Regions from separate parts of the Erwinia persicina genome, predicted to be linked through region 1. Evidence: predicted binding sites of a transcription regulator. Region 1 holds the regulator's gene; each other region holds the start of a gene.
The links. The regulator PurR, encoded in region 1, represses purine synthesis genes. The targets are predictions, from matches to a motif close to CANGCAAACGTTTGCNTG.
Positions count from the first base shown of each region.

Region 2: the regulator PurR is predicted to act here: its motif matches at 2,310-2,327, upstream of K6L24_RS04960 (nucleoside-specific channel-forming protein Tsx).
Region 3: the regulator PurR is predicted to act here: its motif matches at 1,060-1,077, upstream of purT (formate-dependent phosphoribosylglycinamide formyltransferase).
Region 4: the regulator PurR is predicted to act here: its motif matches at 2,157-2,174, upstream of cvpA (colicin V production protein).

Region 1 is NZ_CP082141.1:2,632,437-2,636,634, reverse strand. It holds gene punC (purine nucleoside transporter PunC) at 1-997, opposite strand, end outside; gene punR (DNA-binding transcriptional activator PunR) at 1,112-2,029, shown strand; gene purR (HTH-type transcriptional repressor PurR) at 2,040-3,065, opposite strand; gene cydH (cytochrome bd-I oxidase subunit CydH) at 3,361-3,450, shown strand; gene K6L24_RS11910 (C40 family peptidase) at 3,489-4,198, opposite strand, start outside.
Region 2 is NZ_CP082141.1:1,090,143-1,094,340, forward strand. It holds gene K6L24_RS04950 (hypothetical protein) at 1-413, shown strand, start outside; gene speG (spermidine N1-acetyltransferase) at 458-1,024, opposite strand; gene K6L24_RS04960 (nucleoside-specific channel-forming protein Tsx) at 1,167-2,033, opposite strand; gene K6L24_RS04965 (DUF4056 domain-containing protein) at 2,446-3,588, opposite strand; gene K6L24_RS04970 (BamA/TamA family outer membrane protein) at 3,588-4,198, opposite strand, start outside.
Region 3 is NZ_CP082141.1:2,113,526-2,117,723, reverse strand. It holds gene K6L24_RS09490 (sugar phosphate isomerase/epimerase family protein) at 1-569, shown strand, start outside; gene K6L24_RS09485 (YebG family protein) at 674-979, opposite strand; gene purT (formate-dependent phosphoribosylglycinamide formyltransferase) at 1,119-2,297, shown strand; gene K6L24_RS09475 (bifunctional 4-hydroxy-2-oxoglutarate aldolase/2-dehydro-3-deoxy-phosphogluconate aldolase) at 2,339-2,980, opposite strand; gene K6L24_RS09470 (hypothetical protein) at 3,452-3,856, opposite strand; gene zwf (glucose-6-phosphate dehydrogenase) at 4,081-4,198, opposite strand, start outside.
Region 4 is NZ_CP082141.1:1,458,366-1,462,563, reverse strand. It holds gene purF (amidophosphoribosyltransferase) at 19-1,536, opposite strand; gene cvpA (colicin V production protein) at 1,573-2,058, opposite strand; gene dedD (cell division protein DedD) at 2,388-3,134, opposite strand; gene folC (bifunctional tetrahydrofolate synthase/dihydrofolate synthase) at 3,124-4,198, opposite strand, start outside.

The DNA of each region.
Region 1 (4,198 bases):
CTTTACCTGTTGCATGAGGGAAAGGCAGCAGGGCACTGGACACCACAATAGGATAGATAGCGCCATTCGCCATTGCCATTCCGCAGAAGGGCAGCAGCAGGGCAAACAGCGAAGGCTCAGGCTGTAACGCCACCAGATAAATAGCCGCAATGCTCAGGCTGTAAAACGCCAGCAGCCAGGGCAGTAACTGACGTCCGGCAAAGCGATTAAGCAGAGCGCGGCAGCTGAAACCTCCAATCAAAAACGCCACCGTTTGAGGCACGTAGCTCAGACCGATATCACCGGGGGAGAGGCCTAATTTACCCAGAATAAAGGGCGACCCGGTGAGCCAGGCAAAGAAGCTGGCGGAGCAGGCGGCATAAATCGCCACATTCCCGCTGTAAAGGGGGGATTTCAGCAGGGTGAAAAAGCCCGGAGCGGGCGTTTTCACCATCTCTTTTTCAACGCGTGAAGGCGATGGCAGGCGGAGCGTCGGGATCAGCAGCATAACGCTTATCACCAGCAACGCGACGAAAATAGCGCGCCAGGAAAAGTGCTGTAACAGCCAGGCGCCCAGCAAAGGGGCCAGCGCGGGAGACAGTGCCACCAGCGGCATAATGGTGGCAAAAACGCGATTGGCCTGCGCACCGCTGTAGCGGTCCACGACCAGCGCCTGCCAGCTGACGGCCGCCGCACACACGCCGACAGCCTGCACAAAACGCATAGCCAGCAGCCAGGGCGCTGATTCCACCCAGAGCATGGCGGCGCAACCAACGGCAAACAGGCTGAGCCCCATGACCAGCACGGGCTTACGACCGATGCGGTCAGAGAGCGGCCCCCAGACCAGCTGCGCACAGGCAAAACCGGCAAGGAAGATACTCAGGCTGGCGCTGATGGCGCCCGCTTCAGTGCCCAGATCCTGTTGCATCACGCCAAAAGCGGGGAGGTACATATCCGTGGCAAGAAAACCCAACATACTCAGTATGGCCAGATAAAACATAAATCCTTTGGAACGCATGATTTTTTAACTCTTATTAGACAATTTTTTTACGTGCGCAGTGTAATCCCGTGCCTGATGAGCTGTGAAACGCTATTATTCGTCTCTTGCAGTGAAATAATTTGAAGGCAACTTATGTGGTCTGAATATTCTCTTGAAGTGGTTGACGCCGTCGCCAGAACGGGCAGCTTTACCGCCGCTGCAGCAGAGCTTCATCGCGTGCCATCTGCGGTCAGTTATACCGTTCGACAACTCGAAGAGTGGCTGGCCGTCAGTCTGTTCGAACGCCGGCATCGCGATGTGGTATTGACCGAAGCGGGTCGCGTATTCAGTGAAGAGGGGCGGGCTGTTATCAAAAAAATGCTTGCCACTCGCACCCGCTGTCAGCAGGTGGCAAACGGCTGGCGCGGGCAGATTAACATTGCGGTGGACCGCATTGTACGCCCGGCGCGCACGCGGCAGCTGGTGGTGGATTTCTACCGCCATTTTCCGGACATGGAGTTGCATATCATGCCGGAGGTGTTTAACGGCGTCTGGGATGCGCTGGCTGACGGTCGCGTGGACGTGGCAATAGGCGCAACTCAGGCCATTCCCGTTCGGGGGCGTTTTGCCTTTCGCGATATGGGCAGTCTGAACTGGCGCTGCGTAGTACAGTCCCGGCATCCGCTGCATCGTTACGAGGGCGCGCTGAGTGAAGCCCTGATCCGCGAGTGGCCCTCGCTGGTGCTGGAGGATACCTCGCGGGCACTACCGAAGCGGACAACCTGGACGCTGGACAATCAGCGGCGGCTGGTGGTGCCGGACTGGGAAAGTGCGTTCGACTGCCTGCGTGCCGGACTGTGCGTCGGGATGGTGCCGGGGCACTTCGCCCAGCCCTGGCTGCAACAGCAGGTGCTGGGTGAGCTGACGCTGGCCTCGCCGTTTCCCGACAGTCCCTGCTACCTCAGCTGGTCTGAACACAGCGCCTCACCGGCGCTGAACTGGCTGCTTGCCTATCTTGGCAATACCGAAACGCTGAATGCAGAATGGCTGAGTGAGCAGCCCGGGAGCTGATGCGCGGACATTAACGGCGATAGTCCCGGAAGGGGCCGTCGGCAACGGAGCGGCGTTCGATCAGTGAAGGATGCACTTCAATGGTCTGCTGCTCTTCACGTTTGCTGGTGATGCGGTCAAGCAGCATATCAAAGGCTGTTTCCCCCAGACGCTCTTTTGGCTGGTGTACGGTCGTCAGCGCCGGGGTGAAGTAACGGGCGTTGCGCACATTGTCATAACCGATCACCGAAATATCCTGCGGGACGCGCAAACCCATCTCATCTGCTGCGCAAATCGCCCCCATCGCCATAATATCCCCACCACAGAAAATCGCTGTTGGACGCTGTTTCTGTGACAGGATCTGCTGCATGGCGCGATAGCCTGATTCCGGTTCAAAGTCCCCCTGCACCAGCCATTCATCACGCAGGGTAATCCCGGCTTCAGCCAGCGCTTTCAGGAAGCCCGCATGGCGGCCGCCACCGGTATTGCGTTCCAGCTGTCCCGGGATTGCGCCGATATCACGATGGCCGCGTTCGATGAGGTAACGCCCCGCCAGATAGCCGCCTTCAAAGGCGTTATCAAGCACGGTATCGGTAAAGTCTCCGCGCGACTCGCCCCAGTCCATGACCACCATGGGAATGTTACGGTTGTCTTCCAGCATAGCAATCAGGGTGTCAGGATATTCTGAGCACATGACCAGCAGGCCGTCGACACGCTTCTGAGCCATCATCGACAGATAGGCCTGTTGCTTTTGCAGATCGTTGTGCGCGTTGCCCAGGATCAGCGTATAGCCTTTGGCAAAGCAGCGATTTTCAATCGCTTCAATGATTTCGGCAAAATAGGGGGCCTCACTGGACGTGGCCAGAAGCCCAATGGTTTTGGTGTGGTTTACCTTAAGACTGCGGGCAACGGCACTGGGCGAGTAATGTAATTCTTTAATTGCCGCCCATACCGCTTCGCGCGTCTCTTCGGCTACAAAGCGCGTTTTGTTGATGACATGGGACACCGTGGTGGTGGAGACACCGGCGCGCTTTGCCACATCCTTAATTGTTGCCATTAAAATCGTACTCCTGGGGCTATCACTAACGTACTGATAACAAATGGGTTAAACGTTTGCCTGCGCGCCGCCATTCCTGCCGACGAGAATGAACTGGGGTGCCGTCTCAAAAGGGGTAGGAAGGGGTAAAATCATCCGTAGAGTGACATGCAGCGCTGACTTGAAACGTTTCCGGGCGTGTTGCGCAACGGAAAGAAATAATTCTAACAAGGCTGCGCGCAGAAAACGAGATTTTTACGGGCAAGTATGGGAAAATCTGTTGGCTTACTAATAGCAGGGTTATTAAGGAGAACAAATGAACACTGATATGAAGATGACGGCTCTGGCGGTTGTTGGGTCACTGCTGATGATTATTGCGTTTAGCTTTACTGCTGTCATGCACTGAGTTTATCGGGAGGAGGCGTCTCCTCCCATACCGTCCCGCTAGCGAATGGTTTTAGGCGTCATCACGCGGCGTGCACCAATATAATGCTCCTGCCAGTAATCTTCACTTAATGCGCTCACCTGGATATCTTTACCGGTACGTGGCGACTGAATAAATTTGCCTCCACCCAGATAGACACCGACATGGTCAGCCGTACCGCGTCCATTGATGCGGAAGAAGACCAGATCGCCTTTTTCCAGCTCGTCACGCTTAATGGAGGCCGCATCACGCAGGTGGTACATTTCATTTGCTGTCCGGGGGATCTTAAACTTCACCAGATCTTTATAGGCGTACCAGACCAGCCCGCTACAGTCGAATCCGGTTTTCGGTGAGGTTCCCCCCCACTGATAAGGTTTACCCAGTTGGCCCATCAATTTTGTCATCGCCGTCTCGCGCGCTTTTTGATAGCGGGCGCGGTGGGCTTTACTCAGTTTGAGTGGGGCAGAAAGCTGCGCTTCGTTGCGTTGCGCCACTTTGCGCCCGGCGCGATCGCGACCATAATGCTTTTTATCGGCTTTTTTACTGGCAGCGATTTTTCGGCTTAAAGGTTTTTTCGTCACGTTAGCCGTGCGCAACGGTTTTGCCGCCACCTTGCTCTTTGCTTTTTCTTTGATTTTTTTTGCCGGAGCCAGACGAGCTGTTTTAGCGGAGGTTTTCTTAGCGGTTTCTTTTGTTTTTTTACTGACCGGTTCTTTTACTTTTTTCGTGG
Region 2 (4,198 bases), 1.5 Mb from region 1:
TGATTGCAGCGCTGGCAGCAGCGTGGATGTTAAGTGGCTGCGCCACGATTGTCGGTAGCGAAACGCAGGACGTCACCTTACAGACGCAGCCTCCGGGGGTGAAGTTTGTCGTGCAGGACGAAACCGGTAAGGCGGTTGCCGAAGGCTATACGCCGAAAACCGTGACACTGATGAAGTCCAACGGTAACTACTTTGGCAAGAAGAAGTACCTGGTTATGCTGGAGCGCCAGGGCTATGTGCCGCAGACACTGCCGCTGAAAGAGAGCGCCAACCTGTGGTATCTGCTGGGAAATATCCCGCTGCTCGGCTTCCCGGGCTGGCTGGTCGTCGACCCGTTCTATGGGGGGATGTATAAGATTGAACCGGAACGCGTCCAGACCATTATGAATCCGGTTGGCGCGCGCGGCGGCTGATTCAACAACGGCAGGTCGGGTCATCCCACCTGCCGTTTTTTTATTTACTGCGCGGTGGTTTTTACCATGCTGTGTGCCGGTTTGAATTTTTCCAGATACTGATGCTGGAAGATGCACATGCGAATGGTGTTACGGTATTCACCGTTGATAAAGAATTCGTGGATCAGCTCACCTTCAATTTCAAAGCCCAGCTTGCGGTAAATATGGATCGCCTTTTCGTTCTCTTTATCGACGATCAGGTAGAGTTTATACAGGTTCAGCACCGAAAAACCGTATTCCATTGCCAGCTTCGCTGCCTTACTGGCCAGGCCTTTGCCCTGATGGCTGGGGGCGATAATAATCTGAAATTCTGCACGACGGTGGATGTGGTTAATTTCTACCAGCTCCACCAGCCCGGCGTTACTCCCATCATGTTCAACGACAAATCGCCGCTCACTCTGGTCATGGATATGCTTGTCATAAAGATCGGACAGCTCAACAAACGCCTCGTAGGGCTCTTCAAACCAGTAGCGCATGACGCTGGCGTTGTTATCCAACTGATGGACAAACCGCAGGTCTTCGCGCTCAAGGGGACGCAGTTTCACGCTGTGATCAACAGACTTAGCCGACATAAAAATTCCTTTTCGGGGATGCAATATTGCCGGGGGAGTATAACGGTTTCTCACGGGTAAAAAAAACGCGCCCGAAGGCGCGTTGCGTGACGTTTTTTACCGGAACAGGAGGTGACCTTCATTTTCAGTCACGCCGGGGTCATCAGAAGTTGTAACCCACCACCAGGTAATAACCGAATCCGTTCGACTTGACGTTGAAATCGCCTTTGCCAAAGTTCAGCTCGGTGCCGTCATTCCACTGACCGCCGTTGTGGAAGTAACGTGCCACAACGGAGTAGTGCCAGTGATCGTAACCCAGCGAGAGAATATGGCTGGAGGCAATTGAGTTGCTGGTACGCGCAGGCGCGGAGTTATCCCCGAGGTCAGAACCCCAGTCAAAGTTGGTAAAGCCGATATAGCTCAGGTTACCGCCCCACAGCTGGGTCAGCGGTACAAAATATTTCACCTTGAAGCGATATCCATCCCACTGATTCTCGTTAGCTGCGCCGTAGTTCGCCCACTGGTATTTTGCGTACACGTTCAGCGACAGGCCGACGTCGGAATGGGTGTCGATATCGGTACCGAGGCCCATGTACCAGGTATTCTGGCGGTTAGCACGGTTATCACCCATATCGTAGATATAGTTGTTGGCGAAGTACCACTCTTTGAACGGGCCAAACGCCAGGCTGGTGCCGGTCAGTTTGTCGATGGAGAAACGCGGTTCGATCTCCATAAAGAACGGGGAACCGTCATCCCATGCGCCGACGTCGTTACCGTTGCCTGCGCCGAAGAATTTAGGCACATCAATATAGCCGTAGAAATCGAACCAGTCCTTTTTCGCAAAGGCTTCGTATTCCAGATAAACATCATTGTTCAGCTGCGGCCCGAAGCGGGTGTGATAGCTGCCGACCACATTGACGCTCTGATGCCACCAGTCAGAAACATACTCCGGACTGCTGGTTTCAGCGAATGAGGAGTGGGTATAAGAGAGCGCTGCCAGCGCGCCAGCCATCATAATTTTATATTTCATTATTATTACCACATGCTCTGAGACCCGGCTCTGTAGCCAGTGCGCTGGTTGGGTCAGGTTATCTACGGCGACAAATGGGTGATTAAGTTTACGAAAAAAGCACCCGCCATCATTGCTGCGGCAGTGTGCCGCTAACAGTGTGTTAGGAAATAGAGATTGCTCACACTTGTCAAATTCTGTTTCATTTCAATTCAGCTAAAGTGTGATTGAAATCACAAAAAATAGTGCAGAGAACGGAACTTAATCAGAAAACGGGTTTTTCAGCCAGTAGAGGGGGAGGTAAACGGTTGCCTGGCGATTCCTCACGTTCAGGGTGAAAACGAGGGGCGCTGGCGGTAAAAAAAAATGGGGCTGTTTTCTACTCAGTCATAAGGATAGCTTATGCATCATGGGGGCGGAAACCGCCTGCGTCCTAGCGACAGGCATCCCCTTTTACGGCCAGATGAGAGCGGTCGGCTTGCTCTGCCTGCTGCGCCAGCAGGGCAAAATCCCCGTACTGGTACATCAGTTGCGGGGTGGGTAAATTCACCATATTCTTCCCGGGCCAGATTTCCAGCCGGGCAAAACCGGAGAGAGGCTGCTGGTGAAAATGGTCAGGCAGCGTTAGCCAGAGTTCAGGAACGCTGTCTGCCGGACGTGTCGGGAGGCGACGGTCGAGGGTGCTGTAGTTACGGCGCAGGACGAGGAATTTATCCGGCAGGCGGCAGCGGCTGTTCCACCAGGTTCCGTCGACCATATCAAAGTGGAAGCGTGTCTCTCTGGGGCTGACCGCCAGCAGCTGCGCCAGTGCCTGAGGGATCATCCGTGCCATTGACGCCTCATACTGCTTCAGCGAGCTCCCTCCACCGTGGGAGAGAAGGTCAGTCGCGATACGCGCGCCCAGCAGATTTGAATAGAGATCTTCTGGCGAAAAAGCCGAGACGCCCTCTGAATAGCCCGGCACAGATTCAAACCCGTACCACTGCGCGACTTCATGCCAGACCGCCAGCTGAAAGGCCAGATGTGCCGCCAGCCGGATGGCCAGATTATAGCGGTCCAGCGCGTCATCGGGCGGAGTATAATGCCCCAGTCGGATAATCCGCTGGCCCAGTTCATCAGGCAGCGTGAGAGTACCCGCCTGACCCAGCTGCGGTAAAATGCGGGTAAACAGCCACAGCGTGTTATCCGCGGTATCACGCACGTGGGCGAGGTCAATAAATCCCCCGCGCCGTGTATAAACAATCCCATCATGTTCGCTGTTCATGCCCGTCAGGGTCATGATGATACTTTCCCAGCTGTCGTTGTAGTGATGCTTACCCGTATTGTCCGGAGCCACCACGTTACCGAACTGGATAAAAGGCACCGGGATGCCTAAAAATTTTGCCTGCACGTCGTAGCCGAAAGCACAACAGGGACGCAGGCCATCGGGGGGCGGCAGTGTGGGAAGGGTAGGCCAGACCTGAGTCGCCAGGGGGGCAGGCTGCTTGAGATCCTCCGGCGTTAAAGCGGGTGCGGCCGGGGCGGGCACCTGACAGGCATTTAACACCAGGATTAACAGCATCCATTTTTTTTTCATCAGAACGCTTCCCCAACCTGGAAATAAAATCCCGTGCTTTTCTCGCCTACGCCGTAGTCAAAGCGCAGATTCATGCTTTTTTTAATCTGAAAACGATAGCCGACGCCGACGCTGGGAAGCCAGTTGCCGTCAGCAACATCGTGGACGTCAGACGACATACTGCCCGCACCAACCCAGGCGACAACGCCATGTCGCCAGCTCAGTTTTTTACGCAGTTCAAGCTGGGTCGTCACGATATTACGATCGCGGTAACGCCCTTCGTAATAACCCCGCAGATGATGGCTGTCCCCTAAAAAGCCGGTCATTGTCCAGGGAACATCCCCTCCGGCGAACCGACCGTACAGCTCCCATGCCAGCAGGGTCGTGGGATCCAACGGGTGATACAGGTCGTATTGCGTATCCCAGACGTCAAAGCGGTTATCACTGCCTAAGGCGGGTGTATATCGGGTATAGCTGATGTTGAGCAACTGCCCCCGCGAGGGATTGATGGTGACATCCCGCGTGTCAAAGCTGAACAACAGGCTGGCCCCGACGTTCATCTCATGTAAGCGAACCGGGTGCTGAAAGAAGCTCCCGGACGCTTTTTTTTCTAACCCGGTTGCCTTCTGGT
Region 3 (4,198 bases), 520 kb from region 1:
AAGCACTGACGATGATGAAGACGGCGCAGCATCTCGGTGCCACGACGCTGCTGGTCCCCGCCTCGACACACCCACTGAGTTGCGAAGAGCGCATTGACGAGGATTTGCGCTGGCTGGTCCGGCAGGCGGCGGAGCATGACCTGCGTATCGCCTATGAAGCGATGGCCTGGAGTCGTCACGTCACTAATCCCGCCGAAGCATGGCAGCGCGTGCGGCAGATTGACGCCGAGAATCTGGGGCTGGTGGTGGATGCGTTTCACCTGTTTGTGCGGCAGAGAACTCTGGCAGATCTTGCGGGAATTCCGGCAGACAGGATCTTTCTGGTGCAGCTCTCAGACCTGGACTGGCAGCCGGATGCGCAACAGCTGGTCGATACCGCCCGTCATCAGCGCCTGTTACCCGGTGAAGGACACTACCCCCTGAAGGCGTTATTGCAGCATTTGCAGCAGATCGGCTATCAGGGGCCGCTGGGGCTGGAGGTGTTTAACGATGCCCGTCAGGCGGCCTGTCCGGCGCAGACGGCAGACGCGGCGATGGCATCGTTACAGAATTTACTGCAGGAAGGGTAACGGGCTTTCGTTCGGCACTGGCGGGCAGCGGAAAATAACGTCAGGGAGGCTGACCGAAATAAAGTCAGCCACTGTACAGGGATAGATTTGATGTCATGGGCGAATCAGGCCGATTTAACCGCCCGCAGCTTGCCTTCGGCATTCTCTTCACTGTCACCGGCAACGGAATTGTCTTCCGGCAGCTTTCCGCTACGCAATATTTGCTGCAGGGCATCTTTGTTTTCTGCCATAAACAGGCCCAGCGCTTCGCCCTGCTGCTCTTCCATTTCCAGCTTGCTGGCGATTAGCCAGTCGGCGAAGACTTCTGCCAGGTCGAGCATCTTGTCGTAAGCATCCGCTTCTTTTTTGCTGGCAAATGTCATCTTTTCCTCACCTTTTCTGACGACAACGTACTTGATTTCAACAGCCATGATTTCCGTCCTGTTTAACTGTATTTTTATACAGTATATCAGCGCCGCTTTTCTGACTCAACCCTAAACTGCGGGATGCGTACGCAAACGTTTTCGTTTATACTGCGGCCGATTTTTTCAATCCATTCAGGTATCGATTATGACAACTCTTGGAACGGCGCTACGCCCTGAAGCCACACGTGTAATGCTGTTAGGATCGGGTGAGCTGGGGAAAGAAGTGGCGCTGGAATGCCAGCGTCTGGGTGTGGAAGTGATTGCCGTGGATCGCTATGCCGACGCTCCGGCCATGCACGTTGCCCACCGCAGCCATGTGATCAATATGCTGGATGGTGCCGCGCTGGCCGCACTTATCGCCCGGGAAAAACCCCACTTCGTGGTGCCGGAGATTGAGGCTATCGCTACCGATATGCTGGTTGAACTGGAAAAGCAGGGTCAACACGTTGTGCCCACCGCCCGTGCGGCTAAGCTGACCATGAACCGTGAAGGCATCCGCCGTCTGGCAGCGGAAGAGCTGGCGCTACCGACCTCCAGCTACCGTTTCGCCGACAGCCGCGAGGCCTTCCTGACGGCAGCAGAAGAAATTGGCCTGCCGTGCATCGTTAAACCGGTAATGAGTTCGTCCGGCAAAGGTCAGAGCTTTATTCGTGACGCTTCCCAGCTGGATGCCGCCTGGGATTATGCCCAACAGGGTGGCCGTGCCGGTGCCGGACGCGTGATCGTCGAGGGCGTGGTGAAGTTTGATTTTGAAATTACTCTGCTGACTATCAGCGCGGTGGACGGCATCCATTTCTGTGCGCCCATCGGCCATCGCCAGGAAGACGGTGACTACCGGGAGTCCTGGCAGCCCCAGCAGATGAGCGATCTCGCCCTGCAGCGCGCACAGGATATTGCGCGCAAGGTGGTGGATGCCCTGGGCGGACGCGGTCTGTTTGGCGTTGAGCTTTTTGTCTGCGGTGATGACGTGGTGTTCAGTGAAGTGTCGCCCCGCCCGCACGATACCGGCATGGTGACACTGATCTCGCAGGACGTGTCCGAATTTGCCCTGCACGTGCGCGCCTTCCTCGGCCTGCCCATCGGCGGTATTCGCCAGTACGGCCCGGCGGCCTCTGCGGTGATCCTGCCAGAACTGAACAGCAGCAACGTGCAGTTTGCCAATCTCTCTGCCGCACTGGGTGCAGGGTTACAGCTGCGCCTGTTCGGTAAGCCAGAGATTCAGGGTAAGCGTCGGATGGGCGTGGCGCTGGCAACCGGCAGCGACATTGATGATGCAATACAGCGCGCCATTCGTGCCGCTGCCAGCGTCAACGTCATCGGTTAATCCGCACACGCTTCAGGGGCGGATTAACCGCCCCTGCTGACTCAACGCGTGGCGCCTGCCACCGCTTCCTGCGCCAGGCGGGTAATGCGGTCATAGTCGCCGGCTTCCAGCGCATCGGCGGGCACCAGCCAGGATCCGCCAATACACAGCACGCTGTTCAGCGCCAGATAGTCACGGTAGTTGGCCGGTGAGATGCCGCCCGTCGGGCAGAAACGCACCTGCGGGAACGGACCGCCAATAGCCTGCAAGGCTTTCACTCCGCCGTTGGCTTCCGCCGGGAAGAATTTAAACTCACGCAGACCGTAATCAAGACCGGTCATCAGTTCAGATACGGTACTGATGCCGGGGATCAGCGGAACAGAACCGTCTAAAGCGGCCCGGAGCAGCGGCTCCGTCAGGCCCGGACTGATAATAAACTGCGCCCCGGCGTCGGTCACTTCTTTCAGCTGCTGCGCGTTAAGCACCGTACCTGCACCGACAATCGCTTCCGGAACTTCTCTGACCATCGCTCTCAGTGCATCCATCGCACAGGGAGTACGCAACGTCACTTCCAGCACCCGCACCCCACCGGCTACCAGCGCTTTTGCCATCGGCACCGCATGCTCAAGCTTGTTCACCACTATCACCGGAACGACCGGCCCGGTGGTGAGGATCTGTTCTGCACTTGTTTTCCAGTAACTCATCGGTGACCTTCTCCTGTCTGACCTGCCCGCCGCCAGGATGGTGCGCTGCAGGAAAAAAGTGACACATCTTGCGTCAAGACTATCGCTGTGTCCGTTACCTTACAGCAGAAAGGCCGCAGGCGTCTACGCCGCGATGTATTTTCCTAAAATGCAGGTTCATTTTTTATGAACTATTATTTTATTAAAGACAACAGGCCGGAGTGCTGCGGCAACAGCATCGTGAAGATCAGCGCCAGCAGGGAAATTATGCCTGCGTGCCGTGCGATGTTGTTAGTCGCGCGATACTACGATGAAGGTAAACTGACAGGTGACGCAGGTTCAGGGTAGCCGTTAACGCCGCGCCAGGCCAGCAGACCATCGGCACCCGGTGGTGACGCTCCGTATGGCGGTTCCCCGCTATCAGCCAGCCTGGGTAAGGGATCGGCTCGGGTGCCTGCAACACTGACCGGGAGGAGACTGAGAGCGTTCCGCCTAATCAAAAAAATGTTTCCGCAAACTGATATTGACCAGCAGTATCAAAAGATAGCCAATCGGACCAATACCGGCAAAAAAAACGCCGAAAACATTGCCGATATATATCATCTTCAATCCCGCATCAACATTATCCAACGATATGCCCAGGGTTAAGCTGGCCACAACCCCTAAGATAAACAAAAATACGTTCATCGACAGGAAAAAGACCACACTCCGGGATAGCCACCCTTTGCATCGGTTAAGGGCAGGATATTGCAATACCACCACGATGAGGATGCTGATCAAAGAACAGACGAAAAACTTCAGGGAGGCAAATATCATACAGACGATTAGCATGATGAAGCTGGCCGTAAAAAAATTCACCACGGTGAAAGCCACATACTTATCCACATTCACAGACATGTTATGTCCTGTTAAAAACGGCAGTCCAGGGCAGAAACTAGCACTGGTATAATGACCGGCGTAGGCATTACGTGCCAAAAGAAGAGTTAAGCAGGAGAGTAACAGAGAGAAGCAGGCGAAAAGTGAACAGTGAAGCCAGCGGATCATCGCAGAGTGACTGGCGGAAAAAAATGGCCCTGCCTGGACAAGGCAGAGCCACGCGCTTATTTCAGCCGCAGAGGCAATTACTCGATTTCATTCCAGGAGCGACCGTCCCGGGTGATCATGGCCACGGAGGCCACCGGCCCCCAGGTGCCCGCCTGATAAGGCTTCGGTGGCTCTTTATCCGATGCCCACGCATCC
Region 4 (4,198 bases), 1.2 Mb from region 1:
TTCGAAGTATGACGGGCATTAGCCTTCGTTATGCATTTCCAGATTTTCAGTCTCGTTCTGACGCTGCATCGCTTTCGCATCGTCATTACGCAGTGACTGCAGATATTCAAGGTACTGCTGGTCTACGTCTTTCGTTACGTAGATACCATCGAACACCGAGCATTCAAACTGGGCAATATCCGGGTTCTCTTCCCGCACCGCTTCAATCAGGTCGCTCAGATCCTGGAAGATCAGCGCATCGGCACCAATCAGCTGGCGGATCTCTTCCACTTCGCGGCCGTGAGCGATCAGCTCAGTGGCGCTTGGCATATCAATGCCATAAACGTTCGGGAAGCGAATTTCCGGTGCCGCAGAGGCAAGGTAAACCTTCTTCGCGCCGGCTTCGCGCGCCATTTCGATAATCTGCTCAGAGGTGGTGCCGCGCACGATGGAGTCATCCACCAGCAGGACGTTTTTACCCCGGAACTCAGCACGGTTGGCGTTAAGCTTACGGCGGACCGCGCTGCGGCGCAGGTGCTGGCCCGGCATAATAAAGGTACGGCCCACGTAGCGGTTCTTCACAAAGCCCTGACGGTAAGGCTTATCAAGAATGCGCGCCATCTCCAGAGCGATATCACAGGACGTTTCCGGGATCGGGATCACCACATCGATATCCAGATCTTCCCACTCGCGGGCGATTTTGGCACCGAGCTTGGTGCCCATGCGCACGCGGGCGCTGTACACCGAAATCTTGTCGAGGAAGGAATCCGGACGCGCAAAGTACACATACTCAAACAGGCACGGGTTCCATTTTGGATTCTCCGCACACTGGCGGGTAGAGAGCTGGCCCTTCTCAGTCACGTACACGGCTTCGCCCGGTGCCACATCGCGCAGGAATTCAAAACCGAGTGTATCCAGCGCCACACTTTCGGAGGCCACCATATACTCGATGCGGCCGTCGGCCATGGCACGTTTGCCAATGACCAGCGGGCGAATACCGTTAGGATCGCGGAAGGCCACCAGGCCGTGGCCGATGATCATCGCGACGCAGGCGTAAGCACCGCGCACGCGCTGATGCACGGCGGCCACCGCAGAGAAGATGTTTTCAGCTTCCAGCGGGTCGTGCTGGAAGCGATCGATTTCCTGCGCAAAGATATTCAGCAGAATTTCGGAATCCGAAGTGGTATTAACATGACGACGTCCGGTTTCGAACAGCTCTTTGCGCAGTTCGTGGGCGTTGGTCAGGTTGCCGTTATGGGCAAGAGTAATACCGTAGGGGGAGTTCACGTAGAAAGGCTGGGCTTCAGAAGCGCTGGAGCTTCCTGCCGTTGGGTAACGCACGTGGCCGATACCCATGTTGCCCTGCATACGCTGCATGTGGCGGGCTTCAAATACATCGCTGACCAGGCCATTTGCTTTACGCAGACGGAAGCAATTCAATGCATCAATGGTAACGATGCCTGCGGCATCCTGCCCACGGTGCTGAAGCACCGTTAACGCGTCATAAATCGACTGGTTGACCGGTGCAAAACCGGCGATCCCGACAATACCGCACATATTGACATTTCCTCATAAGCCGCGACCCCGGTGCGATTACCGGGGCAAAAAACTCGACGTGCTTTTCAGGTAATCAAAAAACCACCTGATGATGCTACTGAACTGAGGGATTAGCTGGGACTGCTGCCAGTCCGGGCTTTTGGAAAAGCCGGTGAATGTGTCGAGGAAAAACAGCATGGCTGCCACAATCAGCACGCCGCGTAATGCCCCAAAACAGACGCCAAGGACTCTGTCGGTTCCCGACAGACCGGTTTTTTCAACCAGCGAGCCGATCACATAGTTAACAATGGCCCCGACAATCAGGGTGGCAATGAATAACACCGCAACGGCTATTCCATTTCGAACCAGTTCATCTTCAAATCCGGTGAACCAGACGGCAAGGAAAGAGTAGTAATGACTGGCGACAAAAAATGCGCAACCCCAGGTGACGAGAGAAAGAGCTTCCCGGACAAATCCTCGGATCAGGCTGACAAGAGCCGAAAAACCAATAACCGCAATAATGACGTAATCTATCCAGATCATGAACGCTTCCAGTGACCAAGCCCCTGTCACAGCCTGTATCCCCCTGTTGCACAGTGTCAGGGAGATGCTGCCTCAGTTCGGGGCGAATTCTAACAGAAAAAGAAAACGTTTGCGTAGGGTTTTCCTGGTACGGTTTAAATTAACAACGAGGTTAAAAAAAACCTACGCAGGGGCGGATTGCCGCTGCGAAATCCCCTGACGCAATACCTTGATTTGCCAGTCCCCTCACGCACAACGCCCGGAACAGCACAGTGTCGGCTCCGGGCGCGTGGGGGGTGGACTGTCTCAATAAGCACCCGGCGCCTGAGAAAACGGCGGGCCCAAACCCGTTAACGAACGGAGTAAGGTTTCACTACGCCGCCCAGTCCCGAAATGCCCTGCAACGTGCCAACAGCAGCCTGCATCTTCGCTTTTGATGCATCCGGCCCGACATAGATGCGGGTGATCTGCCCCTGAACCGGCGTGGCCGGAACGGTAAAGGCACGATAGCCTGACAGTCGAAGCTGCGCGACTATCTCATTCACTTTCGCGGCGTTCTTCAGCGCACCAAGCTGCACGACCCAGGCCTGCCCTGTCGGCGCGGTCTCCGTGGCGGCCGGCTTAGTCTGCGCCGGAGTTTCCACTTTTGGCGCAGGCGTTTCAACCGCTTTCGGTTTTTCCACCGGCTTCGGTTTCTCGACCGGTTTCTCCACGGGCTTCGGCTGCGGCTTTGGTTTTTCCACCACTTTCGGCGGCTGCTGCACCGTTTTCACCGGCGGTGGCGTCACAACCGTAGGCTGATTATGCGACTGCGGCGCAGTGGATCCACTGTCGGCCTGGGACGTGTTTTCCGCAGAGCCGCTGCCTGCGCTGATCGCGGCCCCTGCCCCTTCCGGTGGCTGCCCCGGCAGCGACTGCGTAACCGGCGGCACCAGATCGGTTTCCTGCTGGTCTTCCGGTTTCGGCACCAGCGGAATGGCAGCGAACTCCTCTTTATAATGTTTCTTCTTACCATCGAGCAAGCCGGGCAGCACAATTACGCCCAGCGCCACAATGATGATGGTTCCGACTAAACGGTTTTGAAACTTACTGGCCACTGCCGTTCTCCGTTTCCATCGTTTCCATAACCTGCGCTACGGTGTGGAAGGATCCACACACCAGCACGATATCCTGCTCTGACGCCTGTTGCCGCGCCTGTTGCCAGGCGTGCTCAACCGAGTCGAACGCCTGCGCACCGTTCAGATGCGCCATCAGCTGCGCCGCTGTCGCGCCGCGCGGGCCGTCCAGCGGCGCGCAGTACCAGTAATCCACCTGCGGACTGAGGCAGGCCAGCGTACCGGCAATATCCTTATCATGCAGCATACCCACGACGGCATGCACCTTGCCGCTGCGCGGCACTTCTGCCAGGCGACCGGCCAGGTAGCCTGCCGCATGGGGATTATGCGCCACATCAAGGATCACGCGCGGTGATTCAGCCACCGTCTGAAAGCGACCGGGCAGCATCGCCTGATGCAGTGAACGACGGATCACCGCCTCCTCTACGTTCAGCGGTGAGGCGCGCAGGGCAGCCAGTGCCGTCGCGGCATTAGGTAACGGCACCTGCGGCAGCGGCAGTCCCTCTATGCAGCCTTGAGCATCGCGGAAAGACCAGCTTTCAGCGGTGATGCTACAGAACCAGTGGCGATCGCGCTGTAGCAGCCGTGCGCCTTTCTCTGCAGCAACTGCTGAAATCGTCAGCGGCATATCCGGCTCGCCCACCACGGCAGGTTTATTCGCACGGAAAATCCCGGCTTTTTCACGGCCGATGCTGTCGCGATCCGGCCCGAGCCAGTCGGTGTGATCCAGCGCGATACTGGTCACGACGGCGACATCGGCATCCACAATATTGGTGGCATCCAGACGCCCGCCGAGCCCCACTTCCAGGATCACCACGTCAAGCGCCGCCTGCCTGAACAGCCACAGCGCTGACAGCGTGCCGTATTCGAAGTAAGTCAGCGAGGTCGCACCGCGCCCGGCTTCAATGGCGGCAAAGGAGGCCGTATGCGCTGATTCTGCCAGTTCTTCACCCTGGATACGCACCCGTTCGGTGTAGCGAACCAGATGCGGTGAACTGTAAACGCCCACGCGATAACCGGCCGCCATCAGCACGGTTTCAAGGGTT